3 regions of the Paraburkholderia pallida genome follow, and region 1 is predicted to be linked to each of the others. Evidence: riboswitches for the same ligand, from Rfam matches in the RefSeq annotation. Region 1 holds a riboswitch; each other region holds the start of a gene.
What was found. Region 1 has a riboswitch for manganese ahead of E1956_RS36875 (TMEM165/GDT1 family protein). Riboswitches for the same ligand answer to the same signal wherever they lie in the genome.
Positions count from the first base shown of each region.

Region 2: another riboswitch for manganese. It lies ahead of E1956_RS07235 (TMEM165/GDT1 family protein); the one in region 1 lies ahead of E1956_RS36875 (TMEM165/GDT1 family protein).
Region 3: another riboswitch for manganese. It lies ahead of E1956_RS41555 (sodium:calcium antiporter); the one in region 1 lies ahead of E1956_RS36875 (TMEM165/GDT1 family protein).

Region 1 is NZ_CP038151.1:431,349-441,106, reverse strand. It holds gene E1956_RS36885 (helix-turn-helix domain-containing protein) at 1-524, shown strand, start outside; gene E1956_RS36880 (GMC family oxidoreductase) at 800-2,410, shown strand; gene E1956_RS36875 (TMEM165/GDT1 family protein) at 2,546-3,133, opposite strand; yybP-ykoY riboswitch at 3,149-3,327, opposite strand; gene E1956_RS36870 (metal/formaldehyde-sensitive transcriptional repressor) at 3,425-3,697, shown strand; gene dmeF (CDF family Co(II)/Ni(II) efflux transporter DmeF) at 3,705-4,997, shown strand; gene E1956_RS36860 (DUF1289 domain-containing protein) at 4,997-5,170, shown strand; gene E1956_RS36855 (TIGR03118 family protein) at 5,340-6,515, opposite strand; gene E1956_RS36850 (plastocyanin/azurin family copper-binding protein) at 6,950-7,366, shown strand; gene E1956_RS36845 (anti-sigma factor family protein) at 7,711-8,511, shown strand; gene E1956_RS36840 (YceI family protein) at 8,624-9,175, shown strand; partial or broken gene E1956_RS47120 (AtzH-like domain-containing protein) at 9,235-9,429, shown strand; gene E1956_RS36830 (ABC transporter ATP-binding protein) at 9,455-9,758, opposite strand, start outside.
Region 2 is NZ_CP038148.1:1,586,121-1,595,878, reverse strand. It holds gene xdhB (xanthine dehydrogenase molybdopterin binding subunit) at 1-6, shown strand, start outside; gene xdhC (xanthine dehydrogenase accessory protein XdhC) at 19-1,167, shown strand; gene E1956_RS07245 (adenosine deaminase) at 1,201-2,244, shown strand; gene guaD (guanine deaminase) at 2,446-3,753, shown strand; yybP-ykoY riboswitch at 3,806-4,037, shown strand; gene E1956_RS07235 (TMEM165/GDT1 family protein) at 4,046-4,618, shown strand; gene E1956_RS07230 (DUF4136 domain-containing protein) at 4,722-5,420, opposite strand; gene pepN (aminopeptidase N) at 5,673-8,363, shown strand; gene E1956_RS07220 (class 1 fructose-bisphosphatase) at 8,666-9,682, shown strand; tRNA gene E1956_RS07215 (tRNA-Thr) at 9,749-9,758, shown strand, end outside.
Region 3 is NZ_CP038151.1:1,529,973-1,539,730, forward strand. It holds gene E1956_RS41525 (sensor histidine kinase) at 1-305, shown strand, start outside; gene choX (choline ABC transporter substrate-binding protein) at 374-1,351, opposite strand; gene betC (choline-sulfatase) at 1,408-2,946, opposite strand; gene E1956_RS41540 (choline sulfate utilization transcriptional regulator) at 3,134-4,078, shown strand; gene E1956_RS46485 (hypothetical protein) at 4,104-4,259, opposite strand; gene E1956_RS41545 (DUF4148 domain-containing protein) at 4,346-4,603, opposite strand; gene E1956_RS41550 (porin) at 5,177-6,349, shown strand; yybP-ykoY riboswitch at 6,399-6,577, shown strand; gene E1956_RS41555 (sodium:calcium antiporter) at 6,650-7,654, shown strand; gene E1956_RS47155 (tetratricopeptide repeat protein) at 8,096-9,244, shown strand; gene tnpA (IS66-like element accessory protein TnpA) at 9,177-9,602, shown strand; gene tnpB (IS66 family insertion sequence element accessory protein TnpB) at 9,599-9,758, shown strand, end outside.

The DNA.
Region 1 (9,758 bases):
TGATGCGTACGCTGCAGCATTGGTCATCTGTGCTGCTGGCCAACGGCGCAGGGACCGATGAGGCGAATGCGGAACTGGCGCTCGCGCACGAAGACATCCTTTCGGTCTTGCTCGGCGAGCTGAATGGCCGGCAAGCGGGCCGCGGCGCATTTCTCGATGCCGGGGAACGATGGCGGATCGTGCGGCGCGCCCAGGACTTCCTCGACGCCCAGCGTGGCCCGCTAGTCCGTATCGACGACCTGTGCCAGGCCGCGCACACGAGCCTGTCGACGCTCGAACGCGCCTTTCAGGAGGCGTTCGGCTGCAGCCCGCGCCGGTTCCTGATCCTGAGGCGCATGTCGGCCGTCCGGCAGGAACTGTTGCGCGGCGAACTCACGACCTCGGTGACCGAAGTCGCCACGCGTTGGGGCTTCTTCCATTTGGGCCGCTTTGCTGTGGAATACGCGAAGCTCTTTCACGAACGTCCTTCGGACACCTTGCGCCAGCCCATCCATGGCGCCGGCCATACCTGGGATTTCCCCTGACACCCACGGCTGCGTGCGCAACTTGCCGAAAAGTGGATAGTCGATCCGGCGCGCCTGCTCCAGACTTCCTCATCGGTTAAGGCCGGCCCGCCCACAGCAGCCTCTCGTTCAGCCGCATGCACGTATGACGATGCGCCGCTGGCGTGCTGGCGCCCCGGGCCCGGTTCCATAACGACAACCCGACAAGCGCATATCGCTAGCGGCCCCGGTCCAGGAAATCACGGGCAGGCCGGACTGCATTGCGCCGGCGTCCTCCGTTATCTACCTGCCTGGATATGCATACTTCTTTCGACTACATCGTGATCGGCGGCGGGTCTGCCGGGAGCACGCTCGCCAGCCGTCTGAGCGAAGACCCCCACACCACCGTCTGCCTGCTTGAAGCCGGGGATTCGGACAAAAGCGCGCTGATCCAGATGCCCGCGGCCGTGGTCGCCATGTTGCCGACGCGCCTGCATAACTGGGCGTTCAAGACCGTGCCGCAAGCGGGCCTCAACGGACGGCGCGGATATCAGCCGCGTGGCAAGACTCTTGGCGGATCCAGTTCCATCAACGCCATGCTGTATGTGCGCGGCGATCGTTGGGACTACGACAATTGGGCGGCGCAGGGCAACCCGGGCTGGTCGTTCGGGGACGTGCTCCCCTACTTCAGGAAATCCGAGCATAACGAAACGATCGACAACGCGTTCCACGGCAGGGGCGGCCCGCTCAATGTGGCGGATCTCCACGCTCCCAGCCCCATCCATCAACGATTCCTGCAGGCCGCAGTGCACTGCGGCGTGCCGATCGTTGCGGATTACAACGGAGTGGATCGCGACGGCGCCTTCATGTACCAGGTCACGCAGAAAAATGGCGAACGTTGCAGCGCGGCCAAAGCCTATCTCACGCCCAACCTGGCGCGAACCAACCTCATGGTCATGACGGGCGCGCGAACCGAGCGCTTGCTGCTGGAAGGCAGCCGTGCCATTGGCGTGCGCGTCAAGATTGGCGGCGAGACGCGAGACCTCAAGGCCAATCGCGAAGTGATCCTGAGCGCCGGCGCCTTCGGCTCGCCGCAAATCCTCATGCTTTCCGGCATCGGTGCCGGCGCTCAACTGCAAACCATGGGCATACCCGTGGTGCACGATCTGCCCGGTGTGGGCGAAAACCTCCAGGACCATATCGACTACGTCTACAGCTACTCGATGGCGGGCAGCCCCGAGACATTCGGCATGTCGCTCGGCGGCAGTGCGCGTGTGGTCAAGGGGATTGCGCAATGGCGCCGCGAGCGCAAGGGTTTGATGACCACGCCCTACGCCGGCGCGGGCGCGTTCGTGCGCAGCAGCCCCGATGTGCCGGCGCCCGACCTCCAGATGATCTTCGTGGAGGCCATCGTGGACGACCACGCTCGCAAATTGCATCTGTCACATGGCTTCAGTTGCCACGTCGACGTTCTGCGCCCGAAGAGCCGGGGCAAGGTGACATTGGCCACGACCGATCCCTTCGACGCGCCGCGGATCGACCCGCGCTTCTTTTCTGATCCCGCGGATATGGCCGTCATGCTCAAGGGCGCGAATCTGCAGCGCCGCATTCTCGAGGCGCCGCCGCTGAAGGCGTTGGGCGCGAAGCCGCTCTATCCCGTCGACCAATCCGACCAGCGCGCCGTCGAGCAGGATATCCGCAACCGCGCCGACACCCAGTACCACCCGGTCGGCACCTGCAAGATGGGCAACGATCCGCTCGCCGTCGTGGATGCCCGGTTGCGCGTCCACGGCATCGAGGGGCTGCGCGTCGTGGACGCCTCGATCATGCCGACTGTCGTCAGCGGCAACACCAATGCTCCCACGATCATGATCGCTGAAAAGGCTGCCGATATGATCCGCGCGGCTTCGAAGCAAGCTGCGGCGTAGCACTGCTATCCCGCTCCGGCCCTTCTACGGAAGTCGTCTCGCGGGGCTTGCGCTCGTCCCGCCCAATCCGTTCGAGCTCACGGGCGATACGCTCGCCCAGCACTGTCGCTGCAGAAACACGTGCCCCGAGAGGCGTTAGAACATCGGATGCGCATCCGGATACAGCGCCGTCCTGAGCGCGAACCCTCCCAGCACCACGAAGATGATCGCGGCAAGCACATGCACAGCCTTGGTCGGCAGCCGGTCGGCAAACTTGTGACCAAGGTAGATGACCGGGACGTTGGCGAGCATCATGCCCAGCGTCGTGCCTGCCACGACGCCAAAAAACTCGTGAAATCGCGCAGCCAGCGCGACTGTCACCACCTGCGTCTTGTCGCCCATCTCCGCGAGAAAGAACGTCACGACCGTCGTGCCAAACACGCCCATATGCCCCTTTGTGACGGCATCGGCATCGTCCAGCTTGTCCGGAATGAGAATCCAGACGGCCATCAGCGCAAACGAGGCGACTACGGCCCAGTTCATGACATGGGGATTGATGACATTTGCGAGCCACGCTCCCAGCGCGCCCGAGAAGCCGTGATTGACCAACGTTGCCACGAAGACGCCAAGCACGATCGGAATGGGCTTGCGATAGCGGGCCGCCAGGACGAGCGAGAGCAGTTGAGTCTTGTCGCCAATTTCGGCGAGGGCGACCACGCTGGTCGATACGAGAAAGGATTCCATGGGGATTGTCGTTACCGGGCCGCGCAGTCAACACGCGATGACACACATTCCCGCGACCCGGCCAGGTGGGAATGTACGTCATCGGTCTTGCCAGGCTTGCGCTGCACACGCCATGTCGCCAGTCGGCCGACAAGTATGTTGACGTGCGCCTCCAGACATCGCGTCCAGAGCGGCTACTCCCCGAAGAGTGCCGCGATTATAAGAGCGGGACGCCTGAGGGCGCAAGTTCGTTTTTAGTATACCCCCCTACCCTATCTGTGCTACAGTGCGCCCGCTAACGGGAGAACAGGCATGAGCCATACGATTCGCGAAAAGCAGAAGCTGCTTAACCGCATTCGCCGGATAAAGGGGCAGGTTGAAGCCATAGAGCGCGCGCTCGAGGAAGAGCGCGGCTGCATGGATGTGCTGCAGCAGGTCACCAGCTGTCGGGGGGCGATGAACGGGTTACTCGCCGTTGTGCTCGAGGACCACATCCGCACCCATCTGGTCGACGCCGAGCCCGCCGACGAACACGGCAGCGGCACCGAACAGTTGATCGAGGTAGTCCACAGCTACTTCAAGTGAGCGCAACATGAGCAACTTTACGAACGACGCCTTCGGGGCGGGACACGACCACATTTTCCTGGGCGCCGCCCACGCGGACAACGAGCGCAGGACCTGGATGGTGATTGCGCTGTGCAGCGCGATGATGGTGGCCGAGATCGTCGGCGGCAGCCTCTTTGGCTCCCTCGCGCTCGTCGCCGACGGCCTGCATATGTCGACGCACGCAGGCGCGATGCTGATTGCCGCTCTGGCCTACACGTACGCACGCAGGCACGCGACCGATTCCCGCTTCGTCTTCGGCACCGGCAAGCTGGGCGACCTCGCGGGTTTTACGAGTGCCATCGTGCTGGCCATGATTGCCCTGCTGATTGGGTATGAGGCCGTTTCGCGCTTCTTCTCACCGGTACCGATCCACTTTGGCCAGGCCATTCCCATTGCCGTGGTTGGCCTGCTGGTCAACCTTGCAAGCGTGTGGCTGCTTAGCGGCGACCATCACGGGCACAGCCATGGACATAGCCACGGGCACAGCCACGGGCATGGGCATGAAGGCGAGCATGGCCACGACGACGAGGTCCAGCGTGTCTTCGGCACCGCCGGCGTGTTTGCGGTGTCGATTTTCGAAGATGGCGTCCCGCCGGTGTTTCGTATCACGCCGGAGACAGCGAATTCGAAGCTCACGTCCGATAGTGTCTCTGTCGTAACGATTCGCCCGGACGGCACGCGTCAGACGTTTGCATTTGCCGAGCGCAACGGCTATCTGGAATCGAAAGAGGACATTCCTGAGCCGCACGCATTCAGGGCAGTTGTCCGCCTGCCCGATGGCGAGCACGAAATCGAGTTCGAAGAGCACGACCACGGTCACGACGACGCGCACGATGCCGCGAGCCGCGACCACAACATCCGGGCTGCCTACGTTCATGTGATCGCCGACGCGGCCGTGTCGGTGCTGGCAATCATCGGCCTCGTGCTTGCGCGCGCGTTTGGCTGGCTCTGGATGGACCCGCTCGCGGGCGTGGTCGGGGCGCTGGTGATTGCGAACTGGTCATGGGGCTTGATGCGCGATACGGGAGGCATCCTGCTGGACATGAATCCGGACCGGCGCATGGCCGAGAACGTCCGTCATGTCATCGAGGACAATGGCGACACCGTACTCGACCTCCATCTGTGGCGTGTCGGCCCCGGGCACATGAGTGCGATCGTATCGGTCGTCACCCATGAAGCCCAACGCAACCCGGACTTCTATCACGCGGCGCTCAAGCGCTTCAGGGGACTGTCGCATGTGACGGTCGAAATCAATCCGACCCGCGCCGCGGCCTATTGATGGCAGCCAAATCGCCTTGCATCGATGTATGCGCGTTCGACGGTAAAACCGGGCTCTGTGTCGGCTGCCTTCGCACTCGCGAAGAAGTCCGGGACTGGAAAAAGATGACCGACCATCGGCGCCATCAGATCCTCAACGACCGGTCCCGGCGACAGGCCAAGGTCGCGCGCTAGACGCCGGCAGCCGCACCCGGTCAGGCCGGATGCGGTCAAGCCGGATGCGGGCGAACCGGTCACGGCGCGGCCGGTTCGCCCGTGACGCAGCGGATGCGGATCACGCCCTGTGTCCGCTCAGTGACAACAAACCGTCGAAGCGGAGCGAAAGCCTGGTGCGCGGTCTCCACTACATGCCCATGCCCGTCCCTCCGCTCGTGCCAGTGCCGGTACCCGAACCTGTGTTCATGCCTGGGTTCGACGTCGGAATCACATCGATCCTTCCATAGACGCCATCAGCCTCGTCATTCGGCCCCGCCGCGAAGAACAGCGTATTGGAAGGCTGACTGCTGAGGTCGTTGCCGAACGCGATGCCCCACAGGCCGCGCTCGACGATCGGACTGCCGTTCGACCCATTGAGCGGCCCCATCGACAGGCCGCTCGATCCATTGAACGCGTTGATCGTGCCGTCGCCAAAATTGCCGATCAGTATCGCGCCGCTCATCGAGCCAAAGTTGCCCGGCGCTTGCGCGATACCCCAGGGCGCGTTGAGCACGCCGCCCGTCGCGAAGCGCTGCTTCAGGTTACCCGCCGTGTCGTACACATCGACCATGCCGAGACCCGCGCCCGCGACATCGTCGTGTTTGGCCGCATCCTGCATCGCGTAAGTGACGAACAGACTCGAGCCGATCGCCCGTATGCCGAACGGCGCAAAGCCGGCTGGGATCGCCGGGTCCGTGAAGGCGTCCGGCATCGCGACCTTGGTGAACGTCGTATTGAAGACGTCGATCTTGTTGTTATGGAAGTCGGTCGCGTAAAGGAAGTTGCTGCCATTCATCGCTGCCAGCGCGAGACCCTTGTACACGGCGCCGCCCGTGCCGTCGTCGTACATGACGAACACGCTGGTCGGCCCGACGGCGGGTGCCCACGCCGTGATGGTGCCGCCCTCGCCCGCAAAGATGAATGCGGCGACATCGGACTTGCCGTTCTCCGTGACAGTAAAGCTTTGCGTGCTGTTGAAGACAATGCCGGTGGGTGATGCTGGGCCGTTCTTCCCGTCGGGTATCGCGACGACCAGCGATTGCGGCACGCCGTTGCCGTCATAGAGCGTCGCGACATTGGTGCCGTTGTCCGCGACCCAGGCGAATCCGTTCGGATTGAAGGCGACGCCCCAAGGATTCTTCAGATTCGCATCCGTGTGCGCGGCGGCCACCGCGCCATCCGATACGAGCGCCGTCACAGCGAACGACGACTGGACCGGCGGATTTGAAGGGCTCGAACTGGAACCGCCGCCGCCGCATGACACGAGCGTCGCGATGGCCGCTGCGCATGCTACGACGCCGAACACGTCGACTGGAGACTTCATGACCGTACTCCCTGTTCTGTCCAAAGGACGTAACGTTTCTGGAACGAGGAGAATGCGAGGTTTATTCCGGCAACGGAGGGTTTATTTCCCGGGCGATCTCGTGTAATTGCAATGGCTGAACCGGCTAGCTAAAAGCGAGTGGCATACAACGCACAACCCACGTGGCTATTCCTTTCGCACAACCAAAAAATGGGAGCACGCATGAGCGTGCCGGACGCAATCAGCGTCACCCGGTGTTCTGCACGATGGTCCATTGCCTGCGCGTTCATCCTGGAATACGCCACTTGCGGTTCACGTTTACTGCGCATACAGCCCCCCTGCAGGAAGCGCATATGCCGTTGCTCAGGCAGGGCCGTCCGCGTGCTCGACAAAATGGCGTACGGCAATCGATCGACGACCGACGGGCACACTGTTTTGATTCGAAGGAGATTGCCATGCGTCTCGCTTACGGAATCGCTGTTCTCATCGGTGCAGCCGCGCTCGGCATGACATCGCATGCCAGCTATGCACAGCAAACCGTCAAGGCCATCCTGCTATCGACCTCCATACAGCTCGACACCCATAACGTGAAGCCCGGTCGCGTCACAATCGACGTCAAAAATGCCGCGGACAACAATATGGAGCACGAACTCGTGGTACTCAAAACGGACCTCGCCGATGACGCACTGCCGCTCAGCAAGGGCCAGGTGCCCGAGCAAAAGCTCAGGAAAGTGGGGGAAGTCGAGGATATCGCACCAGGCAAGAGCAAGCACATGTCATTCAGGCTCACGCCCGGACACTACGTCCTGATCTGTAACAAGCCCGGACACTATGCTGCAGGCATGCATACCGCACTCGCCGTGACGCCTTGACGTCATGGCGCCGTGAATCGGCAAACGGCTTCGGCGCCCACCTGCTCTTATGGACAGAATGGCTCCGAGCGCCGCCCGATACTTCGGGCGGCCGGGATCGGTCTTGTGCCGTGCCTTACGGGATGATTGAACGACCCTGGCAGGTCAATTTCGCCTTCAGGAACAGCGGAATAAAAGGCGCACACGGAACGTTTTTTCTGCACACAGTCCGTCAGGTTCCATGCGCGTGCAGCGCGCCCGAATTTTTCGATGCCATGCCGCGTTGATATCGATCCGTTCCGCGTTTTTCACGAGTTCTCTAAAAACGATGAACCGCGCGTTGTTGATAGCAGTGAGTTGTCCCTATGAGCGACGATCTCAAGCCCATGGCCGCGTCCGGCTCCAGCGAGCCGGTGCTGCATGCGCTATCGGCCTTCGTCGACAACGAGTTGCCGGCAGCGGAACGCTGGGCGCTGGCAGATCGCCTCGCCGTCGACCGGTGGGCTGCATGCTCCGTCGCCCACTATCGCGCACAGCGGGCTGCCTTGCGGGTGCTGTTTGCTGCTGATCCAGCCGCGCAGGCGAGCGTGCCGTGCGTGGTGCTGCGCGCGCGCACAATCTGGTGGCGCCGCGCGGCGTTCGCCGCCTGCTCGCTCGCAGCCGGCACTGCCCTTGCGGGACTTGCCGGTGCAATTTTTTGGCAGATTGCGCCGCCGAACGCGCAGATGTCATTCGCCGAGCAGGCTGACCTCGCTTATGTGGTCTACGCGCCCGAGCAGCGTCATCCGGTGGAGGCGGGGGCCGCGCGCGAGGGGGCGCTCGTCGACTGGCTCTCTAAACGCCTGAATCATCCGCTCTCCGCGCCGTCGCTCCGGGAGTACGGCTTTGTACTGCTGGGTGGGCGCCTGTTGCCTGGCACGGCCGGGCCAGCCGCGCAACTGATGTATGAGGACGGGAACGGTGCGCGGCTTTCGCTTTACGTGAGTCCGGTCTCCCAGCGCGAGATGGACATCCGCCTCTTGCGCGGAGGCGATCGCCGTACGTTCAGCTGGGCAAACGACCACATCGGCTATGCGCTCTCCGGCCAGATGGCGGAGGGTCCATTGCGCAGGATAGCGGTTGACGTCTGCCGCGAGCTTGGCGGACATCCCGAAAAGTGGGGGTAGCAGTTTGCGAGATCGCCATCCCATTCGTCGGCGAGGCACGACCATGCGTCGTGTCAGCCCATGCGCAACCGCGATCGTAGCGTTCGCCTGCGCTGCGTGGGCAACTGTCGGGGTGAGTGCCGATCCGTTCGACGCGTCCGTGCCGTCGGTACAGTATCGGCTCGATCCGCACCGTTCAGGTGTCACCTTCGACGTCACGAACGCCTGGCATGCGAAGCTCACCATGCGCTTCAGCCGCATGCGCGGCCAGCTCGACAGGTTCAAGGGGGATGGCGCGGGCCGCGTCACGGTGACAATCGACGCAACCAGCCTTGAAGCGAGCGAGCCGTTCGTCGCCGGAACCGTCGAAGGCGGCGACATGCTGGACGTGGCGCACTATCCGGCCATTCGCTTCGTGAGCACGCGGTGCGAGCGCACCGGTACCGCCACGGCACGTTTGGTCGGCGATCTGACTATCCGGGAAACGACGCGTCCCGTTGCGTTCGCGGTGACGTTCGACGCAGACCCGCGTGATCCGCCGGGCGTCCCCAGAACACTGACTATTTCCGCCGACGGCCATTTCAGCCGGACCGCGTTCGGGCTGTCGCGATGGTCCTCCGCGATCGGGGACGACGTCCACATGAGGATCCAGGCCGAATTCGTCAGGGAACGGCCGGGTCCGTGAGTCATTCACGGCCTCGTCGAAACGTGCGGATGGTCATGTGAAGAAAGGATGCGTGCGCGCACGCCGTCGCCAATATCGAGTTCCGGCGCGAAGGCGATCCGCGCATCGGCAGGCAGAGTCAGACATGGGTGAAGATGCCGGAAGGTTGGCGTGTGGTGAGCGCCCATGTCAGCTGGATGGAGGGTCAGGGCTTGTTCACGCTAATAACAGGCCCTGGCATCCAGAATGGCTCGCATACCCGCTCATTCGCATGAGTGGCGGGTATGCCGGTGGCGGCCGCTACTCGACCGAATCATTCACGTCGGTGAGCCGGATCATGTGCGGACGGACTTGCGTTTCGTCGTTTGCTTCGTCGTCCGCTTCGTCCTCGACAGGAGGATGGATAAGCGCGTCGAGACGCGCGCGCGTCGCGAGGAACTCCGGCGAATTGAACTGCGCATAGCTGCGTGGGCGTGGGACCGGCACCTCGATCAGCTCCTGCACCTCGCCAGGATGCGCCTTCAGCACGAGAATCCGGTCGGCGAGAAAAATCGCCTCGTCGAGATCATGCGTGATGAACAGGATCGTGACGTCCACATTGCGC
Region 2 (9,758 bases), on a different contig from region 1:
AAGTAGGAGAACCGCCGGATGCAAGCCTGGCTCACCGATCTGCAGCATCTGCTCGCGCATGGCGACGCCGCCGTGCTCGTGACTGTCGCGCGCGTCGAAGGCTCGGCGCCGCGCGAAGCCGGCACGAAGATGATCGTCACGCGCGAAGCGGCCCGCCACACGATTGGCGGCGGTCACCTCGAATGGAAGGCCATCGAGACCGCGCGCCAGGTGCTGCGCGAGGGTATGCGCACACCGCACGCGCGGCGCCTCGAGCGTTTCGCGCTTGGGCCGAGCCTCGGCCAGTGCTGCGGCGGGGCCGTCGTGCTCGCGTTCGAGCGCCTCGACGTGTCCGACCTCGGCTGGCTTTCGACGCTCGCGCACCGGCTCGCGGCGGGCGCATCGACCGTGCGTAGCGTATCATTCCGCTCCTCGCGGAATGGGACGCCGCCGGGCGGCGCAGTTGGCCACACTGCTGGCCTGGATCGGCAAGACGCGAGCGCAGAAAGCGCGGCGGCGGTCGCGACCGTCATGCTTTCGGAGCCGGAGCCGGGCGTGGAAACGCCCGACTGCCTGCTCTGGGACACCGGCACGCCGGGTCAAGGCGACGGCACGATGCTGCTCACTGAGACCATCGCGCCCAACGACTGGCCCGTCGTGCTGTTCGGCGCGGGCCACGTGGGCGCGGCGCTGGTGCGCGTGCTCGGCACGCTGCCGTGCCACGTGCGCTGGGTGGACGAGCGCGACGCCGCGTTTCCCTCGCCGGAAGCGTTCGCGGCGCTGGGTGCGCCCAACGTCGCGATCGACGCCAACGACGCACCCGACGAAGCCATCGACGCCGCCCCGCCCGGCACGAGCTTCATCGTGATGACGCACGATCATTCGCGCGACCTCGATCTTGCCGAGCGCATCCTGCGCCGCGGCGACTTCGTGTTCTTCGGCATGATCGGCTCGCACACGAAGCGTAAGCAGTTCGAGCACCGGCTCGCCGCGCGCGGCATCGACCCGCTGCAGATCGCGCGTATGCAGTGTCCGCTCGGCGTGGACGGCATCGTCGACAAGTCGCCCGAAGTCATCGCGATCTCGGCCGCCGCGCAATTGCTGCAGGCGATCGAGGCGCATGCGGCAGGCCTGCATGCGCGAGAGCATGCTGGCGTTGCGGTCCCCGGCACAATCCATTCCGCGTGATGTCATTCACTAACGAACTCGATTGAGCGAACCATGACCATCACGACCCCTGCGAACCCGCTCGTGCAGAAAGCTGCGCGCGCTCCGAAGGCCGAGCTGCATATCCATATCGAAGGCTCGCTCGAGCCCGAGCTGATCTTCGCGCTCGCGCAGCGCAACAACGTCAAGCTCGCGTACGAGTCGATCGAAGCCCTGCGCGCGGCCTACGCGTTCACCGACCTGCAGTCGTTCCTCGACATCTACTATGCGGGCGCGAGCGTGCTGCTCACCGAGCAGGACTTCTACGACATGACGATGGCCTACTGCGAGCGCGCGCTCGCGGACAACGTCGTGCACACCGAAATATTCTTCGATCCGCAAACGCACACCGAGCGCGGCGTGGCGATCGAAACCGTGGTCGCGGGCATCGACCGCGCGCTCGCCGACGCTGAAAAGCGCGGCCTCACGAGCAAGCTGATCCTCTGTTTCCTGCGCCATCTGAGCGAAGCCGATGCGCTCGCCACGTTCGACGCCGCGCTGCCGCTGTTCGACCGCTATCCGCGCATGGTCGGCGTGGGCCTCGATTCGTCCGAGCGCGGCCATCCGCCCTCGAAATTCGAGCGCGTGTTCGAGAAGGCGCGCGCGAAGGGCCTGAAGCTCGTCGCGCATGCGGGCGAGGAAGGGCCGCCCGCCTACATCTACGAAGCGCTCGATCTGCTCAAGGTCGACCGCGTCGATCACGGCGTGCGCAGCATCGAAGACCCTGCGCTCGTCACGCGCCTCGCCGACACGCGCGTCGCGCTCACCGTCTGCCCGCTCTCGAACCTCAAGCTCTGCGTGTTCGACGACATGACGAAGCACACGCTCAAGCAGCTGCTCGACGAAGGCGTCGCGGTGACCGTCAATTCCGACGATCCCGCCTACTTCGGCGGCTATGTCAACGAGAACTACAGCGCGATCATCGTTGCGCTGAAGCTCGACGACAAAGAGGTGTACACGATCCTGCGCAACAGCTTCGAGGCGTCGTTCGTGACGCCCGAAGAACGCGCTGCGCTGATCGCGAAGCTCGATCAGTACTGGAGCAGCGCCGTGGCCTGATCCCGCGCAGGACGTCCCAACGCAGGACGTTCCAAATTAGGGCTTCACCCCCAATGTGGACCGGCGCGAGAGCGCCGGCCCCAGGGCTTTTGCGCGCCGCGTTTTCAGGAGCGGCGCGCACGCAGCGCGCCATCTGCGAAGACGCAAGGCACGCGCGAATCCTGCTTATGAATACCTGAAATTTTTGGAGACGATGTTCCCATGACTCAATCGGCTTATCGCGCAAAACTGTTGACGTTCACCGGCGACCCCGCGCAGTCGCCCGATGCCGCCGTGTTCCACGAAGACGGCGTCGTGATCGTCGAAGACGGCCGCGTGACCGCGTCGGGCGACTGGTCGGCGCTGCGCGCCAGCGTAGCCGACGGCGCGACGGTGCACGACCTGCGCGACAAGCTGATCGTGCCTGGCTTCATCGATACGCACATCCACTACCCGCAGACCGACATGATCGCCTCGCCCGCGCCGGGTCTGCTGCCGTGGCTCGAAACGTACACGTTCCCGACCGAGCGCGGCTTCGCCGACGAAGGCGTGGCGGGCGACACGGCGCGCTTTTTCGTCGACGAGCTGCTCGCCTGCGGCACCACCACGGCGCTCGTCTACTGCACGGTGCACAAGCAGTCGGCCGATGCGCTCTTCACGGCGAGCGCCGCGAAGAACATGCGCATGATTGCGGGCAAGGTGCTGATGGACCGCCACTGCCCCGAGTTCCTGCGCGACACGCCGCAGTCCGGCTACGACGACAGCGCCGAGCTGATCTCGCGCTGGCACAGCAACGGCCGCCAGATGTATGCGCTCACGCCGCGCTTTGCGCCCACCTCGACCGAGGCGCAGCTCGAAGCGTGCGAGGCGCTCGCGAAGGCGCACGGCGACATCTTCATTCAGAGCCACGTCGCGGAGAATCTCGACGAAGTGAAGTGGGTGAAGGAGCTGTTCCCGCGCCAGCGCAGCTATCTCGACGTCTACGATCGTTACGGACTCCTGCGTCGCCGCGCCGTGTACGGCCACTGCATCTGGCTCGACGACGAAGACCGGCAGCGCATGGCGCAGACCGGCACGGTGGCCGCGCACTGCCCGACTTCGAACCTGTTCCTCGGCAGCGGCCTGTTCGACTTCGACAAGGCCCAGGCCTCGCAGATGCCCGTCACGCTCGCGACGGACGTGGGCGGCGGCACGTCGTTCTCGATGCTGCAAACCATGAACGAGGCGCACAAGGTCGCGCGCATGGGCGGCCATCACCTGACGGCCACGCGCATGTTCTGGCTCGCCACGGCGGGCGCGGCGGCCGCGCTCGACCTCGCCGACAAGATCGGCACGCTCGCGCCGCAAAGCGAAGCGGACTTCGTCGTGCTCGACCCGAAGGCGACGCCGCTGCTCGCGCGCCGCACCGCGCGCGCCGAATCGCTCGAAGAGCTGCTGTTCGCACTCGCCCTGCTCGGCGACGACCGCGCCGTGTTCGAGACCTATGCGGCCGGTGCGCGCGTGCACAGCCGTGATGAAGCGAAGCGCTAAAGACCGCAAATCTGACAGGATCGGCAACGCATCTTGTCGGAAAATGCCGATGCTATAATTTCTCATTCATTGGGGAGTAGCCGCCCCGCCTCGTGCCACCCGGCCAGCCGCTAAGGACTTGCCGCGCGCCGCGCACGTCAGGCGGGGGCGTCCGTCAACAGACTTGGCCTGCGTGGCCATGGCGGATGCAGCCTCGGGCCTGGCGAGACCGATGACTCATGACCGCCGCTACAGGGCCCGGCGGGTCGTGGGTCGTCGCTCGCACTCATCTCGGCCCGAGGATCATCAAAACGTGAATCAAGCCTTTCTCGTCTCCACTGGCGCGGTCGCGCTCGCCGAAATCGGCGACAAGACGCAGTTGCTCTCGCTCGTGCTCGCGGCGCGCTATCGCAAGCCCATGCCGATCATCCTCGGCGTGCTGGTCGCCACGCTCGTCAATCACTCGGGTGCGGGCGCGCTCGGCACCTGGCTCGGCTCGCTCGTCACGCCTTCGGTGATGCGCTGGGCGCTCGCCGCGTCCTTCGTGGCGATGGGCCTGTGGATACTCGTGCCCGACAAGCTCGACGAAGGCGAAGCCAACGTCAACCGCACGCGGCTGGGCGTGTTCGGGGCCACCGTCGTCACCTTCTTTCTTGCCGAGATGGGCGACAAGACCCAGATCGCGACCGTTGCGCTCGCCGCGCGCTTTCACGACTTCTTCGGCGTGGTGGCCGGCACGACGCTCGGCATGATGATCGCGAACGTGCCCGCGATCCTGCTGGGCGACCGCTTCGCGCACAAGCTGCCGACCAGGCTCGTGCACGGCATTGCCGCCGTGCTGTTCGTGGTGCTCGGCGTGCTCGCGATCATGGGCGTGGGCGTCTGACGCAACGGGGAACAGGACGCGTGAGCGCCCCAAAAGCAAAGCGCGCCTGACCTTCGATTCCGGCGCGCTTTCGTTCTTTCATGCCAGCCGTCACGCTGACCGGTCACTTTGCCGGGGCAGCCCCTGCTGGCGCGGCTGTAGCCGCCGGCGGCAACGCGGCGGCTGCCGGCGCCTCGTTCGGCGCCCCGCCGTTCTTGTCCACCGGCAGCCTGACCTGTTGCACCGAGCCGTTCTGCAGCGGGAAGTTCGAGAGCGCGCTGCGCACCAGATACGGCATCACGCGCACGAGCGAAGGATCGTCGCCCGAAGTGCGTGCCGTGACGTTATAGACTTCCTTCCCGCTCGCTTTTTCCGTGATGCGTATGCCAAGCGCATGCGAATACACCGGGTAGGTCTGGTTCACGTAGGCGGGGCCCCAGGGACCCCAAGGCCCCCACGGATTGACCGGCCCCCAGTACGGGGAAGGCCACGGGTTGTAAAAGACCGGCTGCGCGACCGTCACCGTGTCCATGCGGCTGCCGTAGGCGAGGCCCACGAGATAGCGCGCCTGCTGCTCGGGCACCTGGCGGAATGCATACGGGGCGAGGCCGCCCGCGACGAGATTCTCGTAGGTCGATTGCTCGATACTTTGCTGCTGGTCCGGGTTGCGCGTGAACGCGTAGGTGCGCGTGGCGTCGCTGCCGCCCTCCCACGCGGAGAACGCAGTCACATCGCTCGTCACATAGGTGGTGCAGCCGGACAGCGTCACGGCAAGCGCCGCCAGCATGAGCAGCGCGCGGCGGGTCCATCGGTCGGGCATCATGGTCTTCTCGTTGCAGTCTTGCCAGGGGTGGTGAAAGGCTGTCGTCTCGCAGTCGTTTTCGCGACAGGCCCCGATCATACTGACTCGCGCGCCGGCGCGAAAGTTCGGCGCCGCGCCGCGGCCCACGCCTTCGGGCCACTTCGGACAATCCGACCGAGCCTTTGTACAATGGGACGGCCGGCCGCCGCATTGACTGTCAAGGCGCGGCCTCCCCATATCGCCATCCGACCCGAAGCTTTCCCGCACGAGACCATGTCCGATACCGCCACGCCCACCGTGATCCGCCGCGAAGAGTACGCGCCGCCCGCCTTCCTGATCGACACCGTCGACCTCGAATTCGACCTCGTGCCCGAGCGCACCATCGTCAAGAGCACGCTGCGCGTGCGCCGCAACCCCGACGCCAGGCCTGACGCGCACCTCGAATTGATGGGCGAGCAGCTCGAATTCATCGGCGCGCAGATCGATGGCCAGCCGTACGAGCACGTGCGCGCGCACGAGCACGGCCTCACGGTCGAGAACGTGCCCGACGCGTTCACGCTCACGCTCACCGGCGCCTGCAACCCGGAAGCGAACACCACGCTCTCGGGCCTTTACGTGTCGAGCGGCAACTTCTTCACGCAATGCGAAGCCGAGGGCTTTCGCCGCATCACCTGGTTCCTCGACCGCCCCGACGTGATGTCGACCTACACCGTCACGCTGCGCGCCGACAAGGCCGCCTACCCGGTGCTGCTGTCGAACGGCAATCTCGTCGCGGAAGGCGATCTGCCCGACGGCCGCCACTATGCGAAGTGGGAAGACCCGTTCCGCAAGCCGAGCTATCTGTTCGCGCTGGTGGCGGGCAAGCTCGTGGCGCTCGAAGAGCGCATCAAGAGCGGTTCGGGCAAGGAAAAGCTGCTGCAGGTGTGGGTCGAGCCGCACGATCTCGACAAGACGCGCCACGCGATGGACTCGCTCATCCACTCGATCCGCTGGGACGAACGGCGCTTCGGCCTCGAGCTCGATCTCGACCGCTTCATGATCGTCGCCGTGAGCGACTTCAACATGGGCGCGATGGAGAACAAGGGGCTCAACATCTTCAACACGAAGTACGTGCTGGCGAATCCGGAAACGGCCACCGACGTCGACTTCGCCAATATCGAGGCCGTGGTGGGCCACGAGTATTTCCACAACTGGACCGGCAACCGCGTGACGTGCCGCGACTGGTTCCAGCTGAGCCTGAAGGAAGGCCTCACGGTGTTCCGCGACCAGGAGTTCTCGGCGGCCATGTCGGGCGGCGACGAGAACGAGGCCGCGCGCGCGACCAAGCGCATCGAGGACGTGCGCGTGCTGCGCCAGATGCAGTTCGCCGAAGACGCGGGCCCGATGGCGCATCCGGTGCGCCCCGAGAGCTACGTCGAGATCAACAACTTCTACACGATGACCGTCTACGAGAAAGGCGCGGAAGTCGTGCGGATGTATCAGACACTGTTTGGCCGCGATGGCTTCCGCAAGGCCATGGATCTGTATTTCCAGCGCCACGACGGCCAGGCCGTGACCTGCGACGACTTCCGCCGCGCGATGGCCGACGCCAATGGCCGAGACCTCGCCCAATACGAGCGCTGGTATAGCCAGGCGGGCACGCCGCGCGTGACCGTCACCACGCAATACGATGAAGCCGCGAAGCGCTATAGCGTGACGCTCGCGCAAGGCTATGCGAACGGTTCGCCCGCTGCGCGCGAAACGCAGAACGGGCCGCTCCTGATCCCGTTTGCGATCGGACTGATCGGCCCCGACGGCGCGGACCTGCCGCTGACGCTCGAAGGCGAACAGCGCGCGACGGGCACGACACGCGTGCTCGAGCTGACCGAGACGCAACAGACCTTCACCTTCGTCGACGTCGCACACAAGCCACTGCCCTCGCTGCTGCGCAACTTCTCGGCGCCGGTCATCGTGGAGTACGACTACAGCAACGACGAGCTCGCGTTCCTGCTCGCGCACGACAGCGATCCGTTCAACCGCTGGGAGGCGGGCCAGCGCCTCGCCACGCGCGAGCTGCTCGCGCTGGCCGCCCGCGCCGGCGCCGGACAGCCGCTCGTGCTGAACGACGCGCTCGTGAAAGCCTTTGCTCACGTGCTGACCGATGCGTCGCTCTCGCCGTCGTTCCGCGAGCTCGCGCTGATGCTGCCTTCCGAAACCTACCTCGCGGAGCAAATGGCGGAGTCGGATCCCGCCGCCGTGCACACCGCGCGCCAGTTCGTGCGCAAGGGCCTCGCCGCGGCGCTCAAGGCCGAATGGCTCGCCGCCTACGACGCCAACCTCACGCCGGGCGCCTACGAGCCCACGCCGGAAGCGGCGGGCCGCCGCGGCCTGAAGAACCTTGCGCTCTCCTACCTCTCGGAGCTCGACGACCCCGCCGACGCCGTGCGGCTCGCCACCGCGCAATACGACGGTGCGAACAACATGACCGACCGCGCGGCCGCGCTTTCGGCGCTGATGAACGCCGCGGCGGCCACAGGCAGCGACTATGCGAAAAAGGCGCTCGAGGACTTCTACGCACGCTTCGAAAAGGAGCCGCTCGTCATCGACAAGTGGTTCTCGCTGCAGGCCACGCAACGCGGCACGGCGCAGCGTCCGGTGATCGAGACCGTGCGCGCGCTGATGCGCCACCCGGCCTTCAATCTGAAGAATCCGAACCGCGCGCGCTCGCTGATCTTCAGCTTCTGCGCGGCCAATCCGGCGCAATTCCACGCGGCGGACGGCTCGGGCTACGCGTTCTGGGCCGAGCAGGTGATCGCGCTCGACGCCATCAACCCGCAGGTTGCGGCGCGCCTTGCGCGCAATCTCGAGCTGTGGCGCCGCTTCACGCCCGCGCTGCGCGAGGCGATGCGCGCGGCGCTCGAGCAGGTCGCCGCACAGGCGAAGTCGCGCGACGTGCGCGAGATCGTGGAAAAGGCGCTGGCGTAAGCCTGACTCAGCGCGGTACGCGGCGGGACGCCGTCCTCCCTCGCCGCGTGCCAGCCGATTGCGCACACGCCAGACACGCTGCCGGCCTTCGCGGCCGGCATTTTTGTGCGCATTTTTTCTGCATTATTTTTCTGTCTGCCATGCGCCCCGGCGCGATCGGGCGCTTTTTGGGGATTGTCCGCACGGGCCGCCCGGCGCGCCAGGCCGGGCATCGGCGGACTTTTTTTGCAGTGCCGCAAGCGGGCCGCCCTCGGTCCAGCGGGTAGAATTGCGCTATTCCCAAGCGCATCCGGAGTACTGCAATGGCATTGCAACGTCGTACCACTCTCACGAAATACCTGATCGAGCAGCAGCGCGAGCACAGCAACCTCCCCGCCGATCTGCGCCTGTTGATCGAAGTTGTCGCGCGCGCGTGCAAGGCGATCAGCTTCAACGTCAGCAAGGGCGCGCTCGGCGATGCGCTCGGCACCGCCGGCAGCGAGAACGTCCAGGGCGAAGTGCAGAAGAACCTCGACATCCTGTCGAACGAAATCCTGCTCGATGCGAACGAATGGGGCGGCAACCTCGCGGCCATGGCGTCCGAGGAAATGGAAACCTTCTTCCCGATCCCGGCCAACTATCCGAAGGGCGAATACCTGCTCGTGTTCGACCCGCTCGACGGCTCGTCGAACATCGACGTGAACGTCTCGATCGGCACGATCTTCTCGGTGCTGCGCTGCCCGGACGGCCAGCAGGCCACCGAAGAATCGTTCCTGCAGCCCGGCACCCAACAGGTCGCGGCCGGCTACGCCGTCTACGGCCCGCAGACCGTGCTCGTGCTCACGACCGGCAACGGCGTGAACTGCTTCACGCTCGACCGCGAACTCGGCTCGTGGGTGCTCACGCAGAGCAACATGCGCATTCCCGAAGAGACGCGCGAGTACGCGATCAACGCTTCGAACGCGCGGCACTGGTATGAGCCGGTGCAGCAGTACATTGGCGAGCTGAACGCGGGCAAGGACGGCCCGCGCGGCGAGAACTTCAACATGCGCTGGATCGCCTCGATGGTCGCCGACGTGCACCGTATCCTGAACCGCGGCGGCATCTTCATGTATCCGGCCGACAAGCGTGACCCGTCGAAGCCGGGCAAGCTGCGCCTCATGTACGAAGCGAACCCGATGTCGTTCATCGTCGAGCAGGCCGGCGGCATGGCCACCAACGGCGAACAACGCATTCTCGACATTCAGCCGAAGAGCCTGCACGAGCGCGTGGCCGTGTTCCTCGGCTCGAAGAACGAGGTGGAGCGCGTGACGCGCTACCACCAGGAAGCGAAAAAATAAAAAAGATGAAGGAAGGGCTTGCATACTCTGCGAATCCTTCCTATAATCTTCCTTCTCTGATGTGACGCCGGAATAG
Region 3 (9,758 bases), 690 kb from region 1:
CAGGCGAAGCGTTCGTGCTCGACAGCGATACGCTCGTGTCGCTCGGCTCCATCGTGGCGGAACTGGTGACCAACGCGGTCAAATACAGTCGCGGCAACGTCAACGTGACGTTGGCATGGCAAACGGGTCAACTGGAGGTCGTTGTCGACGACGAGGGATCGGGATTTCCTGCGGGCTTCGATCCCGCGCGCGATGCGGGTTTTGGGCTTCGTCTAGCGCATCATCTGTGTACCGGATCTGGCGGCACGCTGACGATCGACACGAGCGCGGGGCACGGCAGCATCAAGGCCGTACTGGTTCCGTAGACGCGCCAGCCCTCCTGCGTTGGTGACATAGCCGAGAGGCGTGTCGAGCGCGCCGTCGGGGCACGCCGCTAGTGGCCTCCAATCGCCGCGTTGACGGCCTGCAATCCGTTCGCGCCGCCCACTGTCGTCACGCCATCGAGCCACGGTCCCAGCAGGTTGGTATGCGCCTTCAGCGCGTTCAGCGAGGCCGTTTTGACATCTTCCTTGTCTCGCAGCACGCTCGTCATGATCTGGTTTTCGAGGTCGACGTTGAACGTCATTTGACTGAGCAGCCGGCCAAGATTGGCACACTGCTGCGCGAAGCCGGTGCGCGTCACGGTATTGACCGTGGCGCCGCCATAGTCAGGCCCGAAATACGCGTCGCCGCCCGCCAGATACGTAATGTGGAATCGCGTATTCATCTCGTGCGGCTCCCACGCGAGAAAGACAATCCACTTCTTGTCGCGCACTGCGCGCTCCACCTGGGTCAACATCCCGGTCTCGCTCGATTCGACGAGCCTCCAGTCACCGAGCCCGAACGCCTTCTTGTCGAGCATGTGCTTGATGTTCTGGTTCGCGGGTGCGCCAGGCTCGATTCCATAGATGGTGTCGTCGAATTTTCCCGCGTTCTTCGCGAGGTCGGCGAACGAGTGCACGCCCGCAGCGGCGACATAGTCAGGTACTGCGAGCGTGAATTTCGCGTTCGTCAGGTTCGCGTGCAATACGTCTATCGAGTGGCCCTCGACGAAAGGCTTCACGAGCGGCGCCTGCGCCGGCATCCAGTTGCCGAGGAACACGTCGATCTGCCCTCGCTTCAAGCCCTCATAGGTGATGGGCACGGACAGGTTCGAGACGGTCTGGTTGTAGCCGAGCGCCTTAAGCACGATGCCGGTTATGGCATTGGTGGCGTCGATGTCGGCCCACCCGGGAGCCGCCATCCGGACGCGCTCGCAACTCTGCGGCTCCGCAGCCTGCGCCGCCAGCATGGGGGCGAGCGCCGTCGCGCATAGCACGATCGACAGAACGCGTCGCAGCCTGCTGGCCTGATTTGCCTCGTTTCGTTTCATGTCTCTCTCCTGTTTCCGATTTCCGCCCGGGTCTCGACGATGGTGTGGCGCAAGGATCACTCGTGCACGACGCGCGGAAAGCGCGCCATCGCTTCCAGCGTGTCCAGCTCGATGTGATTGCGCATGTACCGATTACCCGCATCGACGAAGGGTTGCCAGTCCCACGACTGGATACGCCCCTGGGTCGTCGCCGCGTAGTGAAAGCGGCGTCGGCGCTGGCTCGCCAGCACCTCGCGACGCAGGGCATCGAGATCCCAGCGCGCCGCGATCTCCGCGCGAAATGCCGTGACCGTCCGCGCGTGATCCGGGTTGTCGGCCAGATTGACGAGCTCCAGCGGATCGGCGCTCAAATCGAAAAGCTGGTCCGGGTCCACGCTCGTATGGATGAACTTGTACGCGCCGCGCCGGATCATCACGATGGGCGCAATCGCGCCCTCCGCGAAGTATTCGCCGAACACCTCGTCGTGGCCGCCGTCGCCAACCAGATGCGGCACCAGGCTGCGGCCATCCACGGGGTCGGGCCAGTCGGTCTTGTGGGTCCCGCCCGCCAGATCCACGAGCGTCGGCAACAGGTCGATCGTGGAGACCGAACTCGCGACGCGGCGCGGCGCGAAGCGCTTCGGCGCATGCACGATCAGCGGCACGCGCGCGGCGTTCTCGAAGAACGTCATCTTGTACCAGAGACCGCGTTCGCCCAGCATGTCGCCATGATCGGACGTGACGATCACGATCGTATCGTCAGCGAGCCCGCTCTCCTCCAGTGCGTCGAGCATCGCGCCGAACTGCGCGTCGACATAGGACAGCGCGCCATAGTATGCCCGGCGTGCGTTGCGGACCTGCTGTTCGCCCGGCGGCGTGCGGTCGTTCTCGCAGACGTGCCGCAGCCGCTGCGAATGCGGATCGCGCGCCTCATGGCCCGGCATCGTGCGTGGCAGATCGATTTCCTCATCGCGATAGAGGTTCCAGTATTGCGCCGGGATCGCGTAGGGATCGTGCGGATGCGTCAACGACGCGACCACGCAGAACGGCCGCGTATCGCTGCCCGCCTGTCGCTCGCGCGCGATGTCGTAGAGCTTCTGCCGCACGGTGAATGTCACCTCGTCGTCGAAGTCGAGCTGATTGGTACGCACGCAGGGACCGGCATCGAGCACCGAACTCATGTTGTGATACCAGCTCGGACGTACTTCGGGACGATCCCAGTCCGGCACCCAGCCGAAGTCGGCGGGATAGATGTCCGTGGTCAGACGCTCCTCGAAGCCATGCAACTGGTCGGGACCGCAAAAATGCATCTTGCCCGACAACACCGTCCGGTAGCCGCCCGCACGCAGGTAATGGGCGAACGTCAGGGTTTGCGCAGGCAATTCCGCCGCGTTATCGTAGGCGCCGATCTTCGACGGCAGCTTGCCGGCCATGAAGGCGAAGCGTGAAGGCCCGCACAACGGGCTCGCGCAATACGCGGAATCGAATACCACGCCGTCGCGCGCCAGGGCGTCGATGCGCGGCGTCCTGGACACCGCATTGCCGTGTATGCGCAGCGCCGAAGGCGTCATCTGGTCCGCCATCAGGATGAGAATATTTGCGGGCTTAGAGCTCATGATCGAGGGCAGTTAAAATCGGGGGTAGTGGCCGGCCACGCGGCATTGCCGCAGGGATGCAGCGGCACGACGGGCTGCCGGACTCAACGGCGCAATGTCCGAAGGGACGTGCGGCGTGTCCACAATATGTCGCCCCATTAAACGCGCGTGAAGACGCCCTCAGCTTATGGCCCCATAAGGGACGCTTATGTCAGACCAGGATCGTTTGCCGCCGATGCAGGCGCTCTCGGTATTCGAGGCGGCTGCGAGACTTGCGAGCTTCACCGCCGCGGCTCGCGAGCTCGGCGCGACGCAGCCGGCGGTCAGCCAGCGCATCGTGCAGCTCGAGGCGGACCTCGGCGCCCCGCTGTTCGAGCGCGGCCACCGCGGCGTGACGCTGACGCCCGACGGCCAGCGCCTCTATGAGGCGGTGCGCCAGAGCCTGGCGACCATCCGCGATGCCACCGCCGAAATCCGCGCGCGCCGTGCGTCAGGAGGACTAACCATTCTCACCGATGCGGGCTTCGCGACCTTCTGGCTGATGCCGCGCCTGGCGGGACTGAAGCAACGGATGCCGGACGTCAACGTGAAGGTCGTCACCTCGCAGCAGACGTTCGATCCGCGCCGCGATCACGCGGACGTGGCGATCGCGTTTGGCGACGATGACTGGACGCCCTGCACGTCCACGCGACTGTTTCCGGAGGAGGTCACTCCCGTCTGCTCGCCCGCGTTTTACGCGCAGCACGGCCACGTGAGGACGCCCGCCGACCTCGCGGCGTTGCCGCTTCTGCACGTTCAGCCGACGGAACCGGTGCGCTGGCTGTCATGGACAGGATGGTTCGCGGCGCAGCATTTGCGGGCGCCCGCGGATGAACAGGGGATAACCTTCAATAGCTACGCGCTCGTGATTCATGCCGCGCTGATGGGCCAGGGCGTTGCGCTCGGCTGGACCCCGCTGACTGACTCGCTGGTTGCGAGCGGCCAGCTCGTGCGGCTGATCGATACGCCAGTCGTTACGGCGCGCGGCTACTTTCTCGTGCGTCCGCCGGCGCGGCCCGAAGCGCCCGCTGTGCCGCTGTTCCGGCGCTGGCTGTTCGACGAATGCCATACGGCCGCGCAGCCGGCTTCGAATGCCGCCGGCAATAGCCATTGACGCGCCGCGCGGCATCCGCCTCGCATTACGAACCGAAGAACGGCACGCAATAATCCGGCGGTCCGACGCAGTCGCCGGGGCCGTTGGGCTGCGGATGCAGACTTGCGCAGCCCGACATGGCGGCTGCCGCCGCGACGCACACCGCCGCGCGCACGACATAAATAACAATGCGTGATTTCATGGAATCGAAACTCGGATGACTGGCCGCAAGGCGAGTTCCCGTCAAGACGCGCGGCCCGTGCGACTTGACGGCTGTGCCCGGTCGCGTCAGTGGTGGGCGTAGACCGTGCTGTTGAGCAGCTTCAACTGGCCGTCCTGCTGCGCTTCGACGAGTTCATGACGCACCTGGGCACGCGTGATGTGTGCCGTGCCGTCACCGTTCCATGCGGGGGCCGCCGGAGCCGCCGCCACGGGCGCCGCCGCGTCGGGCGCAGCGCCAACGGGTGTCGCCGTGCCTTGTGCATGCGCGAACGCCGAAACCGACAACATGAGCGCGGCAATCGCGCAATTCCAACTCTTCTTCACTTCAAACTCCTGTCCGGCCAGGCGGCCGTTACCGTTGACTGTGCCGGCGCTGTTGCACGCCGGTTCCCGATGCATCGCAGGGCTGCAATGCAATTCATGCGGCAAGGATAGAGGCGCGAACCCTCGCGAATATCCGCAGGGAAATGAAGAAATGTTTAAGATCCGGCCCATGACCGCCGCGCGCCAGGATGAAAGCGAATTCGCTCAATTGTCCTGATCGACTCGCGCGGCACATCGCACCTGCAATACGTCCACGAAAGCCGCATGCGCGGCTTGCCATGCGCACCAGCCAGCGCGGTGCGCATCCACGACGTGTGCCTATGCACACATCGCCACGCCACAGATCGCCGCAAAAAAACAACACCTTCGCGCACTGCGCCCTTGCAGCGCCGTCCAGACGGGACCCACGCACGAACGCGTTTTCTGAAACTCAGTCTTTCCGATTTTCAAATTCGTCCACAGAGCACGTTACGCATAATCGCCCCTGAATTTGCCTTGCGTACCTGCCGCGCTGCGATTCGTTTTTCATGAAGTACACGCTCTCTCACGCAACTTTTTAATGAATATTCGCCAATGAAAAAAACCGCTCTCGCTCTCGCTGCCACGCTGGCGACCATCGCCTCCGCCGCTCATGCGCAAAGCAGCGTGACGCTCTACGGCTCGCTCGACACCTCGGTCGCCTTCTTCGGCAATCAGGCGGGCAAGAATGGTTCGGGCAATACCTTCCAGATGATGTCCGGCAACGTGTCGCCGAACCTGTGGGGCTTGAAGGGCACCGAGGATCTCGGCAACGGCCTCTCCGCGATCTTCAAGCTCGAAAGCGGCTTTAACATCGACAACGGCAAGCAGGGCCAGGGCCAGCGCATGTTCGGCCGTACCGCGATGGTGGGCCTGAACTCGAACACGGCCGGCAGCTTCACGCTGGGCCGCCAGTACGATCCGCTCATCGACCTGCTCCAGCCGATGACCGACGACGTGAACTTCGGCTCCGCATTCGCGACGCCGGGCGACATGGACAACTACGACAACAGCTACCGCACCAGCAACTCGGTCAAGTACACGAGCCCGAACTGGGCGGGCCTGCAGGTGAGCGCGATGTACGCATTCGGCGGCCAGGCGGGCAGCATGGGCGCGGGCCAGACCTGGGCCCTCGCGGCGGCGTACAACCATGGTCCGTTCGGCTTCGGCGCAGGCTACTTCAAGGCCAACAGCAACAGCGGCACGGCGGCTTCGTTCGACGGCCTGAACCCGAACACCGACGTCAACGTGGATTCGCCGGCGATCACGGGTGGCTTCGTTTCGGCCAACTCGCTGCAGATCATCCGCGCGGTGGGCAACTACAACTACGGTCCGATGACCTTCGGCCTCTCGTACAGCAACGTGGACTACGCGAACTACCAGAGCGCGTCCGGCCCCAACAGCGACACGAAGTTCAACACCGGCCAGGCGTACATCAACTACCAGGTGACGCCGGTGGCGCTGATCGGTGTCGGCTACAACTACACGAAGGGCCATGGCAACGGCGTGAACGCGAGCTATAACCAGTTCAGCCTCGGCGGCGACTACTTCCTCTCCAAGCGCACCGACATCTACGTGCTCGCGGGCTACCAGAAGGCCTCGGGCCACACGATCGACGCCGATACGGGCGCGCTCGTCGACGCCAACGCCTCGTTCGCCGACTTCGGCAACGACGCGACCACCAACAAGCAGGCCATGGCGATGGTCGGCATCCGCCACCACTTCTGATCCGGCTTCGCCCCTTTCCTTCCGCGCGGCCGGCTTCGTCGGCTATAATGCGCGGGTCTTAGGGGAGTAGTCTGCGTCACGCGCAATGCGTGCCGCGCCGGCGTCAACATGATTGGCACACAGTGCCATGGCGCCGGCAGCCGTTCTTCGGCCTGACGAGACCTATGACGTTATCCCTCACACCCGGGCTGGGCGGGGGGGATGGCGTCATTGGTCCCATCGTCCAGCCCGAGGAATGCCGCTACCCATGTCCCGCCTTTCCCGCATCTGCACTTGCGCGCGCCCTACGGAGCGTGCGTCATGATCTGGACGTTCGCCCTGCTCATTGCCGCCGCCGGCATCATCTATCTGTCGTGCGAGATCTTCGTCAACGCCGTCGAATGGCTCGGCCAGAAGCTGAAGGTCACGCAAACGGCCACCGGCACGATCCTCGCCGCGTTTGGCACCGCGCTGCCCGAGAGCGTGGTCACGCTCGTGGCGGTCGCCTTCGGCACCGATGCGGCCCACAAGGAAATCGGCATTGGCGCGGCCATCGGCGGCCCGCTCGCGCTCAGCACGGTCGCCTATGCCGTGGTGGGCGTCGCGTTGTTGGCAACGGCTGCACGCACGGGCCGCGCGCGCGCCGGCACCGTGGACGCCGACACGCGCCGCTTGCGCCGCGACCAGCTCTGGTTCCTCGCGATCTTCGTCGTGAAGATCGGGCTCGGGCTCGTGGTGTTCAGCTTCAAGCCTCTGCTCGGCATCGCGTTTCTCGCGGCCTACGCGATTTATTGCTGGAAGGAGCTCAGCGACCAGAGCGACAGCGTGGAAGACGTGGGACTCGAACCACTCAAGCTGCGTCCGCGCGATGCGAATCCGTCACTGTTCTGGGTCCTGCTCCAGACCGTGGGTGCGCTCGCTGTGATCTTCTTCGCCTCGCACCTCTTCGTGCAGCAGATCAGCGCGGTGGGTCCGTGGCTCGGGCTGAGCCCGCAACTGACGGCGCTGCTCTTCAGCCCGATCGCCACCGAGCTGCCGGAGATCATGAACGCGATCATCTGGGTGCGTCAGGGCAAGGAGCGGCTCGCGCTCGCGAACATCAGCGGCGCGATGATGATCCAGGCGACCATTCCCACCGCGTTCGGGCTGTTCTTCACGTCGTGGCACCTCGGTGCGCCGTCGATTCTCGCCGCGGTCACGACGATGCTCGCCATCGTGTTCCTGCAGTGGGCGTTCCGCGCGCCACAAGTGCATAGCCGCCAGCTGACGCACGTGGGCTGGCTCTATGCGGCGTTCGCGGCCATGCTCTGCGTGATTCCGAAGTGATGCGCGAAGGCGCGTCGAAGTTGGCTGCAGGTTGAATCGACGTGACCTGTTTGCTTGCACCGCGGCCCGATGCGCTCGGGCCGTGTTCGTTTTACACACCCTTTTCGGAGCGGTCCTATAGCGCTCGCCACGAGCGCGGCGAGAGCATTGCGTGCCAGACGGAAATCCCAATTCGTCGCTCATCGATTTTCTCCCAGGAGCGCGAGAATGAATCAAGCCATCTCACCCGCGAGCGATACCTTTCTACCGGTCTTCAAATCATTGCAATCCGATGGCTTTAACGCGGCGCAACGCCTCGCGATTGCATTCGATTCCACGGGTCAAAGCGCCTGTCTCGAGGCAGACCTGATAGCCGGCCTCGGCCTGAAAGCCACGCCGGAGCAACAGGCGCGAGGTGCATCGAACGTCGCCCACGCTGGTACTCGATTCCTGCGATGCGCATTGTTCGCCAGCGCATCCGGGCGCGACGACGCCGCTCTGAAACTCGTCACGCTTGCTGCCCAGGCGCTCGAGCCGGACGACGCCCTGCAATGGGCAACGTGGATAACGGACAAGATCGACGGCCGCGCGATGGCGCTGCACCTCATGGCCGCGCTGGAGACTCATCACCCGAACGATGCCCGCCTGCACTGGCTGATCGCGTGCGCATTGTCCGGCCACGCCGACGAGGCAACACTCAAGTTGCGCCAGAAGGCCTTGCTGCGCGCCTGGCAGATCGATCCGATGATCGATCCGGCCTTGCCGCTGCAACGGGTTCTGGAGCGGCGGTATGCGGGCGATTGGCAAGCCGTCGAACAGGTGTGCCACGCGGAGCTCGCCCGTCGTCCTGGCGACCTCGAAATGTCGTGGCAACTGGCCTGTGCGCAATGGCGCCGCCATGACCCTGCCGCAGCGGAAGCAACGATGCGCATCGCCGATGCCCATCACCCGGGAAACAGCGACGTATTCGCTGCGCTGGCGCAGTTTGTCGCCGAACAGGCGCGTTACGGCGCGGCCCGGCGATTGTATGAACGCGCGCTCGCGCTCGACAGCAACGCACCCACATCGGCCGTCGATCTCGCCGAGCTGGAGTTGCGCAATGGCGACTGGCCACGCGGCTGGTCACGATACGAAGGGCGCCTCGCGCGAACGGACCGCGCATCAAACAGTGTCGTGTCCATCATGACGCGCGTGGCTCCGCGCTGGACTGGCCAGCCGCTCAAGGGCCGCACGCTGCTGGTCTATAGCGAGCAGGGACATGGCGACGACATTCAGATGGTCCGGCTGATCCCCGCACTCACGGCGCGTGTGCAAGCCGAAGGCGGCCGTCTGGTCCTGGCGTGCAGGCGCGCACTGCGCACGCTCTTCGCACGCCATTACGCGCCTTGCATCGAGATCGAAGCGAGAAACTATGCCGAGCATGGCACTCCTGACTACTGCCTGCCGATGATGAGCGTGCCTTTCATGCTTCGCTTGAAGCCGGAGCAGGGTAAGCGGCTCGCGATGGCCGTCGTAGACGCCCGCAAGGATCGGCATCAAAGTGATGTCCATCATTTTCGAAGTGGTGGACATCATTTTGTCAGAGCCAACACAGAGGCCCGGCAGCCGTAAAGGTCGCCCAAACCATAATCCGGAATTCCGACGTCGCCTGGCGATGGCAGCTTGCGAACCAGGGGTGTCAATCGCCAGATTGGCCCGTGAGAACGGCTTGAACGCGAACCTCGTGTTCACGTGGCGGCGCCGGTATCTGGCGGAACAGCAAGCCGAGGCGGTGCAACTCGTTCCGGTGGCAATCGTGAACGAGGCGTCATCGGTCAATGAACCTCCTGCGCTGCCAGAGCCTGAGACCGTGAGGCCGGCTGTGCCCACTGGTTCAATCGAGGTTCGGATCGGTCGGGCGGTGGTTAAGGTCGACGGTATTGTCGACGCTGAGACGCTTCGAACGGTGTTGAGGAGTCTGCGCTCGTGATTTCTCTGCCAACGGGTACGCGTATCTGGCTTGTCGCGGGCGTCACTGACATGCGCTGCGGCTTCCAGGGCCTGGCTGCCAAGGTGCAAACGGCGCTTGAGGAGAACCCCCTTGGCGGTAACGTCTTCATCTTCCGAGGGCGCCGCGGCGATCTTG